DNA from 2 places in the Shewanella sp. SM32 genome. Region 1 is predicted to be linked to the other one. Evidence: predicted binding sites of a transcription regulator. Region 1 holds the regulator's gene; the other holds the start of a gene.
What was found. Region 1 encodes LexA, which represses DNA repair genes until DNA is damaged. Its sites were predicted from a motif close to TACTGTATNNNNATACAGTA; they were not measured.

Region 2: L5M10_RS01345 (DNA topoisomerase III) is a predicted target of LexA. The motif match lies at 2,172-2,191, and genes of this name have one in related genera.

The regions. Positions count from the first base shown of each region.
Region 1 is NZ_JAKKRO010000030.1:23,474-28,610, forward strand. Features, by position in the region: gene plsB (glycerol-3-phosphate 1-O-acyltransferase PlsB) at 1-1,714, opposite strand, end outside; gene lexA (transcriptional repressor LexA) at 1,875-2,495, shown strand; gene L5M10_RS13395 (cell division inhibitor SulA) at 2,492-3,004, shown strand; gene coxB (cytochrome c oxidase subunit II) at 3,408-4,943, shown strand; gene ctaD (cytochrome c oxidase subunit I) at 4,953-5,137, shown strand, end outside.
Region 2 is NZ_JAKKRO010000002.1:97,752-102,888, reverse strand. Features, by position in the region: gene L5M10_RS01355 (alanine/glycine:cation symporter family protein) at 5-1,483, opposite strand; gene L5M10_RS01350 (hypothetical protein) at 1,750-2,037, opposite strand; gene L5M10_RS01345 (DNA topoisomerase III) at 2,204-4,303, shown strand; gene L5M10_RS01340 (alpha/beta fold hydrolase) at 4,514-5,137, opposite strand, start outside.

The DNA of each region.
Region 1 (5,137 bases):
CGGCAACCGAAGTATAAGTAGTGTAAGGCACTTTTTTGAGTAGAGTCAGATACAGATCAAGCTGACGTTCCAGCAGACTGCGCTCTAAGGCATTTTGATCTGTGGCCAACAACACTAAACTCGTCAAGGTCACCGAACTCGCCGCCGCCGCATCGTTAATATTCGTCATCACTCGATTCGCCAGCACGTTTACCGCTGGCGTTAACCAGCTTGGTTTTTGCTCAGGATCATCGGCCAACTCAGTACGCCAGTTTGGCGCGCGCTCATTTAAGAAGTTTTGCAGAGTAATCGGCTCGCCAAAGTTCACATAACCTTGGCCGAAATTACCAAGTTTGCGAATCGCACCAAACACCTGCCACACAGATTCTTTTTTCTTTTTCTTACCACTTAACTCTTTATGATACGTCGCCACTTCCATCACATGGTCATAGCCTAAATACACAGGCACTAGCGTGACTGGACGCTCGATACCGCGCAGCACACTGTTCATCGTCATGGCGATCATGCCAGTTTTCGGCGCCAACAGACGGCCAGTACGTGAACGGCCACCTTCGGAGAAGTATTCCACCGAATAACCTTTAGCAAACAGCTGATCTAAATACTCACGAAATACTGCGGTGTACAGCTTATTGCCATTAAAACTACGGCGGATAAAGAAGGCACCACCGCGACGGAACATAGGTCCCGCGGGCCAGAAATTGAGGTTAATGCCGGCAGCAATGTGCGGCGGAACCATGCCTTGATAATACAAAATATACGATAACAGCAGGTAATCCATGTGGCTGCGATGGCAAGGCACATAAACAATCTCGTGGCCATCGTGGTGTAACTGCCGAACTTGCTCGGCGCCTTTAATGTTGATCCCGCTGTAAAGCTTGTTCCACAGCCAAGTTAAAAAACGCTCGGCAATACGCACTAAACTGTCTGAGTAATCGGCAGCGATTTCATCGAGATACTCAATAGCCGTCTCGCGCGCTTGGGTCTCAGAAATCTTTTTACTGGCGGCTTCTTCTTGAATCGCTTTGCGCAGCGACTCAGATTTGAGTAACGAATGAAACAGTGCTTGGCGGTTTGGCAGCACAGGCCCTGTCATTACCTTACGTTGACGACGGAAATGCACGCGCGCAACCCGTGCTAACTTATGGGCAATCCCCATGTCGGTGCCATGTTCGTCAGCCATGTAACGCAGGGATACGGCATTCGAAAACTGCACGAAGTTATGTCGACCTAAGAACAGAATCATCAAGCACTTGCGCAACCAAGTCGGGTTTTCCCGCTCAAATACGGCCGCCTTCATAGTGTCGTCTTCTTTCCCTGGCGTGCGACCCCAATACAAGCTCACGGGCACCAGTTGAATATCCAATTCAGGACGTTCCTTATGCACGGCTAACAAACGCATAAAGCATTCGAGGAAAGGCTCATTACCAGCACGTTCGCCAAACAGTGGCTTACGTCCTTGAAGACAGACAACCCGAGGCGCAGTCACACCATTAGCCACTAGAGGCTCATAAGGGCTTGGTAAACCTAACTTAGCCGTTATTTCGCTCAAAGCAGCTATGTCACTAAGGGATTCAGTTTTCATCACATAAACAAGGGGTCTGGAAGCATCCAGATTCAGATCGGCAAAGGGATCCTGAGGCACCACAATAGTGTGCACTAAGTGTTTTTGGATCCAACGTAATGATTTCAACCAAAGAGAGTCGTGTTTAGGCATTATTCTTATGCAATTAAGTGCGTTTACTAGCCCGATAGAATACCAGACTATGGGCAATATTCGCTAATTCTCTCCAACATAGCTAAAAAGTGGTTAATACTTGCGCTGCAAATAATACTGTATATACTAACAGTAACTGTATAGAAAAACAGGAAACACCATGAGACCTTTGACGCCACGCCAAGCTGAAATTTTAGAGCTAATTAAACGAAATATTGCCGATACTGGCATGCCACCCACTCGGGCAGAAATCGCAACCCGTTTAGGTTTTAAGAGCGCCAATGCGGCTGAAGAACACCTTAAAGCGTTGGCAAAAAAGGGCTGCATTGAGATCATGCCAGGCACATCTCGAGGCATTCGTCTGCCTGCGGAAATCGAAGATTTGACTGAAACAGGTTTACCGCTCATCGGCCAAGTGGCCGCAGGTGAACCTATCCTCGCCCAAGAACATGTTGAACAGTACTACCAAGTCGACCCAAGCATGTTCCATCCCGCCGCCGATTTTTTACTGCGAGTAAAGGGTGACAGCATGAAGAATATCGGCATTCTCGAAGGTGATTTGCTGGCAGTTCATAAAGTAGAACAAGCTAGAAATGGTCAAGTGGTTGTCGCTAGAGTCGATGACGATGTCACTGTTAAACGTTTCGAAAAAAAAGGTAATGTGGTCTATCTACATGCCGAAAATGAAGATTACTCCCCGATTAAAGTGGATTTAGGCTTCCAAAGTTTAACAATTGAAGGACTCGCCGTCGGTGTGATCCGTAATGGAGATTGGCTATGAATAAACTACTTGGCAATGCCCCCCGCCATCCGGGCTTGTGGCTCGATGAAGTCCGTGATGCCGACTATGACTGGCACCATGCGCCTATCGCCTGTATGCCAACTAAGACTCAAGGTCGCCAAGAATTAATTCATCTGAGTGCACAACTCGCTCAGTTAAGCCAACAGGGCCGTTGGTTAGTGCTCATCAACCCACCAAGTATTGGCTACAAGCAAATGCTTGCCAGCGCAGGTGTGCGTATGGATAGAGTTTTGCTGGTACATGCTAAAGATGAAGTCGAAACCCTGTGGGCGATGGAAAAAGCCCTGACAAGTGGTACGTCCAGTGCAGTCATTACTTGGACTCAATCATTAGATGCGCGGGATAATCGACGCCTACAAATCGTGGCTAAAAGTGCCCGAGCTATGGGCATAGTGCTTGAAGACGTAAACAGTCACTTACATGCCGACGTACGCATTGAGCAAGGCAATCTCTTCGGTCAGCAATCTTTTTTTAGCGCTGTACACTAAATATTCATTTAATTTTTTACCTTGAAAGCCGCCTCACCTATGAATGTGAGGCTTTTTTTTGGCAATTTTTCAGATAATTAGATAAATAAGTGATCTTGATCAATATTTAAACAGCAAGTATGGTTGGTTAAGTCGGTGATGATATATCACCTTCCGTGGTCAATGAATCGAGTATTTATCGAACTCGAAGCGCCACTAAAAATAGAGAACAGATTTATTTCAGCAGTATGTGCCAGCGTGGCTAATTACCAGCAGTAACAATACTTGATTAAAAGTAACAGCCGCCAACGCACGTTGAAGTCAAAAAAGCTTTTTTGGGAACTGAAGAGTTTGCATAGAGTTGAGACTTACTGTGTTGCTCTTCTTTGTAGTTGCTATTCGCAATTGGCAGAGGAGAAGTCTTGTGAAGCAATTGTTGTATTGTTTACTCGTGGTGCTTTTCGCACCACCGTTGACCGCCGCAGACATGCGGTTCAACATGACCCCTGGCGTGACCGAGATCAGTGGCAAGGTTTATCACTTGCACATGACCATCTTGTATATCTGCTGCGCAATAGGCCTAGTGGTCTTTGGCGTCATGATTTACGCCATGATCAACCACAGAAAATCCAAAGGCGCTGTCGCGTCCCACTTTCACGAAAGCACTAAAGTTGAAATCGCTTGGACGATTCTGCCATTTATCATTTTGATCTTAATGGCGATTCCAGCGACAAAAACTTTAATCGCAATGGAAGATCCCAGTAACGCCGATCTCACCGTAAAAGTGACGGGGTCCCAATGGAAATGGCATTACAGCTATTTCGATCAAGATATTGATTTTTATAGCATACTGACAACACCCAGAGCACAAATCGAAGGCACCGAAACCAAGGGTGAAAACTATCTATTGGAAGTCGATAAACCGCTCGTTCTACCGATAAACCGCAAAATCCGCTTTCTGATGACTTCAGAGGATGTCATCCATTCTTGGTGGGTACCCGCCTTTGCCATTAAGAAAGATGCCAACCCTGGATTTATCAATGAGGCCTGGACTCGCATCGACAAACCCGGCATTTATCGTGGTCAATGCGCCGAACTCTGCGGTAAAGACCATGGTTTTATGCCTATCGTAGTACAAGCCTTACCCGAAGCCGAGTTTGAGGCTTGGGTCACAGAGCAAAAACAAGCCGCAGGTGCTGCGGCTGAAGCCGCTCAAGCCGCTTTATCACAAACCCTAAGTAAAGAAGAGTTGATGACTCTAGGCGAACAAGTTTACCTCGGGCACTGCGCAGCCTGCCACCAGCCCAATGGCGAAGGATTGCAAGGCGTATTTCCGCCCCTTAAAGGTAGCCCGATTGCAACGGGACCGCTCAGCGGCCACCTTGAAATTGTGCTCAACGGTAAAACGGGTACAGCCATGCAAGCGTTTAGTAAACAATTGACTGCACAAGAAATCGCGGCAGTGACTACCTACGAGCGTAATGCTTGGGGCAATAATACTGGAGATGCAGTGCAAGCCAAAGACGTCAACGAGTACATGAACGGCAATTCTGCACAAACATCCGCCGCGGTACCAAGCAGTACAACCCCGACACCCGCTCCTGCAAAAGACGTCTCAGCTGCAGTCGATCCCGCAAGCCTCCCCACACTCAGCCATGACGCCCTCATGGCCGAAGGTGAAACTGTCTACGCGACCTTCTGTGCTGCCTGCCATCAAGTGACAGGTGCAGGAATACCACCCGCCTTCCCCGCGCTAGTGGGTAGTGCTATCGCCATTGGACCAGTCGCCAATCACATCGATATTGTGATGCACGGCAAAACGGGCACGGCTATGCAGGCATTTGGCAAACAGCTTAGCCCACAGCAACTTGCAGCAGTCATTACCTATGAACGCAATGCTTGGGGTAACAATACCGGCGATACAGTGCAACCTGCTGATATCGCAAGTCATGGACAGTAGGGGATAATGATGAGCACTACGACTCAAGATCAAACCGCAGCCCATGATGACCATCATCATGGTGCGCCAAAGGGCATCATGCGCTGGCTGCTAACCACCAACCATAAAGACATAGGTACTTTGTATTTATGGTTCAGCTTCATTATGTTCTTAACCGGTGGCGCTATGGCCATGGTGATCCGCGCTGAACTCTT
Region 2 (5,137 bases), on a different contig from region 1:
ACGTCTACGTATTTATGCGTTGCGCTGTTTCAGTCATTACATTTTCTTCAGCGTGCTTACGTTCAACCCAGTAATCCGCATTTTTAATACCCAATTTTACCGGATCGAAAAGTGGCTCTATGCCAAGTGCCTGCTGTGATTCATAATCTTTAAGGCAAGTGAATGCGGTTTTCCTCAATAGAATAATGGCAATAATATTGAGCCATGCCATGAGTCCAACACCAATGTCACCCATTCCCCAAGCCATATCAGCCGTTTTAACTGTGCCGTATACGGTTGAGCCAATGATCACTATTTTGAGAACGACCATGAACCAAGGATGATTTACTTTACGGTTAATATAGGCAATGTTGGTCTCGGCAATGTAGTAATAAGCCACTATGGTCGTAAAGGCGAAGAAGAACAGTGCGATAGCCACAAAGATATTGCCAAATCCTGGCATCATACTTTCCATTGCCGTTTGTACGTAGCCTGGTCCTGCAGCGACTCCGGCAATGCCGGTATAGAGCGCCGCACCGTCAGGGCCCTGAACATTATACAGTCCTGTAATAAGCAGCATGAAACCAGTTGCAGAGCAAACGAATAAGGTGTCGATATACACAGAAAAAGCTTGAACTAACCCTTGTTTGGCTGGATGGCTTACCGCCGCTGCAGATGAGGCATGTGGCGCTGTACCTTGACCCGCTTCGTTGGAGTAAATACCCCGCTTTACCCCCCACATGATGGCTAAGCCTAAAATGGCACCAAAACCCGCATCAAAGCCAAAGGCACTTTTGATAATTAACCATAAAATACCCGGTAGCTGGCCAATATTTAGCGCTATGATGACACAAGCCACTATGATGTAACCCAGTGCCATAAAGGGGACGACGGCACTGGCAAAGTGAGCGATACGTTTTACACCGCCAAAAATGATAAAGCCAAGAAGCATAGCCAGTATGGCTGCAGTCACATTAGGATCTATGTTGAAAGCGGTTTTTAAACTTGAACCTATCGAGTTAGCTTGTACGCCCGGCAGCAGGATCCCGCAAGCAAATATGGTCGCAATTGCAAATACCCATGCATACCATTTCATGCCTAAGCCTTTTTCAATATAAAAAGCAGGTCCACCGCGATACTCACCATTGATTTTTTCTTTATAGACTTGACCTAAGGTCGATTCAACGAAGGCGGAGCTGGCACCGAGAAAGGCAACCATCCACATCCAAAATAAAGCGCCAGGACCACCAAAGGTGATTGCTGTGGCGACCCCTGCAATGTTACCTGTACCGACTCGACCCGCTAATGTCATCGCAAGTGCTTGAAAAGACGACACTCCCGCATCAGTACTCTTGCCATCAAACATCAGGCGGATCATTTCTGGCAGATGGCGCAGCTGTAAAAATCGAGTGCGAAGGGAGAAATAGAGCCCGACACCTAGGCAAAGAAAAATAAGTGCAGGGCTCCAAATTACACTATTGATCGCGTTGACAATCTCATTCATAGACTCCGATTCCTTTATTGTGTTGTTTTAGCAGAGTTTTTAGGTTTACGGTTATTCAACAGATGTTGAGTTAGGACATTCACTTTTGATTAAGACATTTTTGTAAATATCCAAGATACTCAACATAACTATTTTTTAGGGAGCTTCATAGTTAAAGTGTTAAATATTTGAAACCAATGTGTTTTGAAATTGAGTTTTAGCATGGATAAATAGAGCGGAGGGGCGAGTTAACTCGAAATACGGTAGTGATTTATTATGAATGTCAGTTATCCCATTACCCAAAGTAGCATCCACACGCCGAATAAGCTGCTTAAGCTATGGCGCGTGATTTGGTGGCTGAGTAATAGAGATACACTCACAGCAATAGGAATGACGAGAATGAATCCCCATGCTAACGGCATATCGATGATTTTCATTTGTCCCAGCCAGGTACTGGTGAGCATGCTTATTGCGAGTAACATTAAGCTATGGAATATCAATAACTGATTGAATCTTAATATTAATGCTGGAGTTATTGTCATAGCCTGTCGCGCATTTATTGCAAACTGTCTCATAGTCACTCCTTAGTTATTTACTGTATCTTATGCCTTGTTGAGAATCATTCGCAATTGAATTTACACTTAAGCTTTTACATTTAAGCTCGGTTTACTACAGAAATTTGCACTCAACTGGCGTTTGGGCTAAATTATACTGTAATTATATCCAGTGCTTGGTGTTTGTATGATTCTCTATATCGCAGAAAAACCTAGCCTAGGGCGGGCCATTGCCGATGTATTGCCTAAACCCCATAAAAAAGGCGATGGATTTATCGAAGCCGCCAATGGCGATTGTGTGTCTTGGTGCGTTGGTCACTTGCTCGAGCAAGCAGAACCTGATGCCTATAATCCCGAATTTAAGTCTTGGAAATTCGAGCATTTGCCAATAGTGCCAGACAAGTGGCAACTAAAACCTAAGGCTGCGACCCGCAGCCAACTCACAGTGCTAAAACGATTAGTCAAACAAGCCAACACGCTGGTTAACGCGGGCGATCCCGACCGCGAAGGGCAGTTACTCGTGGATGAAGTGATTGCCTATCTTGGCGTGACGGGGGACAAGCTACATCAAACCCAGCGTTTACTGATCAGTGACTTAAACCCACAAGCTGTAAAACGGGCTCTAACGCAGCTACGCAGCAATCGCGAGTTTATTCCTTTATCCACATCGGCCTTAGCTCGCAGTCGTGCCGATTGGCTCTATGGCATGAATATGACGCGTGCGTACACCATCCAAGGTAAAAAGGTCGGTTATCAAGGCGTGTTATCCGTCGGCCGAGTACAAACGCCATTGCTTGGGCTAGTGGTGCGCCGTGATGAAGAGATTGCTCACTTTCAATCTAAACCTTTTTATGAAGTACTAGCGCATTTGGCGACCGAGAAGCAAGAAACCTTCAGCGCCAAGTGGCAACCTAGCGAAGCTTGTCAGCCCTATATGGATGAAGAAGGACGAGTGTTAGCGAGAGGGTTAGCGCAAAATGTGGTGAGTCGCATCAGTGATAAACCCGCCTTAGTCACTCAATTAGTGGCTAAGGACAAGAAACAGAATCCACCATTGCCCTACAGCTTATCCGCGTTACAGATTGATGCGGCCAAACGGTTTGGTATGAGTGCTAAGGATGTGCTCGATACCTGCCAAAGTTTGTATGAACGTCATAAACTCATTACTTACCCACGCTCCGACAGTCGTTATTTACCCGTTGAGCAACATAACCTTGCGCCTTCGGTACTTAAGGCGATAAGTGACGGTGCTGCTGAGTTATTGCAAGGTGCTGATGCACCCGATCCCCGTCTTAAATCTAAAGCATGGGATGATAAAAAAGTGGACGCCCATCACGCAATCGTCCCCACAGAGAAGACGGCTAACTTATCTAGCTTGAGTCAGCGTGAGAGGCAGTTATATCTTCATGTTGCTCGCCAGTACTTAGCCCAGTTTTATCCGGCTTATTGTTACAATGAAACCACAGTGCAAGTGACAATCGAGGGTGGCTTATTTAATACCAAGGCGCGTCAGGATAAATCCCTCGGCTGGAAGCAACTCTTTGCCCGCCAAGAGCCAAATGGCAGTAAGGCGAGTGGCAACAAGTCGACGGAAGAAAGCGCAGGTAAGGACGATGAGGAGAATGACGAGTTTATCGGCCAATTACCGCCTTTGAAATTGGGACAGGCTTTGCATTGTACTCGAGGCGAATTGTTGGAGAAAAATACTCAGCCACCAAAGGCCTTTAACGATGCCACTTTACTCGGTGCTATGACGGGTATTAGCCGTTATGTGACCGATCCTGAGATCCGTAAAATTCTTAAAGAAACCGATGGATTAGGTACAGAGGCCACCCGTGCAGGTATTATCGAATTGCTGTTCAAACGCGGTTTTTTACAACGCTTAGGTAAATCTATTGTCTCGACAGACGTGGGGAAAGGATTGATTAACAGCTTGCCCGCGAGTGCGACTAAGCCGGATATGACAGCGCTTTGGGAAGCGAGCCTGAACGGCATTTGCCATAAAGAAACCTCTTATCAAGCCTTTATGCAGCCACTGCTCGGCACCTTATCCACGCTTATCCAGAATGCAGGCGCCCAACTGCCAACCGCGCTTAATTGTTTACAAGGCCAATGTTATCGTAAAACGGCAAGTAATAAATCTGGTTATCGTAAGTCGCCTTACCGCAAAGCCTCGAGCTCGGCAAAACGGGCAGGCACTGCAAGTACAGCTAAAAGCAGTGTGAATAAGTCAGTGGCTAGTGCTGGCGCAAGGAGTCGAACACGCAAAATGGCTACAGAGGTTTAATCGTCACGAGTGCGTTGTGATTCTGTTGTAGGGGATATTCGACCTTAAGCTATAACGCTTTCATAGCACTGAATTTGGGCAAAAAAAAGAGTAAACCAAAACGGTTTACTCATACGGAAATAGGTCGTTAAAGCTTGCCAAAATCACTCAATTGATGAGGAGCAGGCATATAATCTCAGCATTAACTTAATTAGCCCTTAAAGCTCATATTTATCTTAGGGTGTCGCCTCGGTTTAAGCTGATGAGCTTATCCAGTATGCGTTCTCCATCCATGCGGATGCCGTTATGTTCATATTCTGATGTTAACCAATACTTTAGCCTGCCAACTTGTTTTGTGGTTTCTAAACTGTATTGCATCTCTACAAACATATCTTCACTGTAAATGGCCGCTGCAACAGGGACTCGGTTTTGTGCCAGTTGCTCTAGATTGTAAAGTGTTGGCCAATCTGATTTATGGGCAAGGATTTCTGCCGCGGCTTTAAGCGGCACTAAGTGACTAAATTGGTCAAACATCCATGGGTATATCATCTCACCTGTAAATAAAAACGGTTTACCTTGTTGATAGTTAAAGGCGGGGAATTGCTGTCTAACCCTGTGTGCCGACCATTGTGAAGCCGAGTGTTGACAGTAGATGGCTTCATGCAACAGGGCAAAAATCGGGTTAGTGTTGTAATCGAGCATTTGACCGAAATGATTTAAAAATAACGGGTTAACGACTGTCCCTGAAGCCGTGTTGATCAAGGCTTGTTCAAGCAAATAATAAACCGATTCAGGCCCTTGCTCCATTCCAATATTAATACCCAGCAGTTGCAACATTTCAACCGTGAGGCGTTC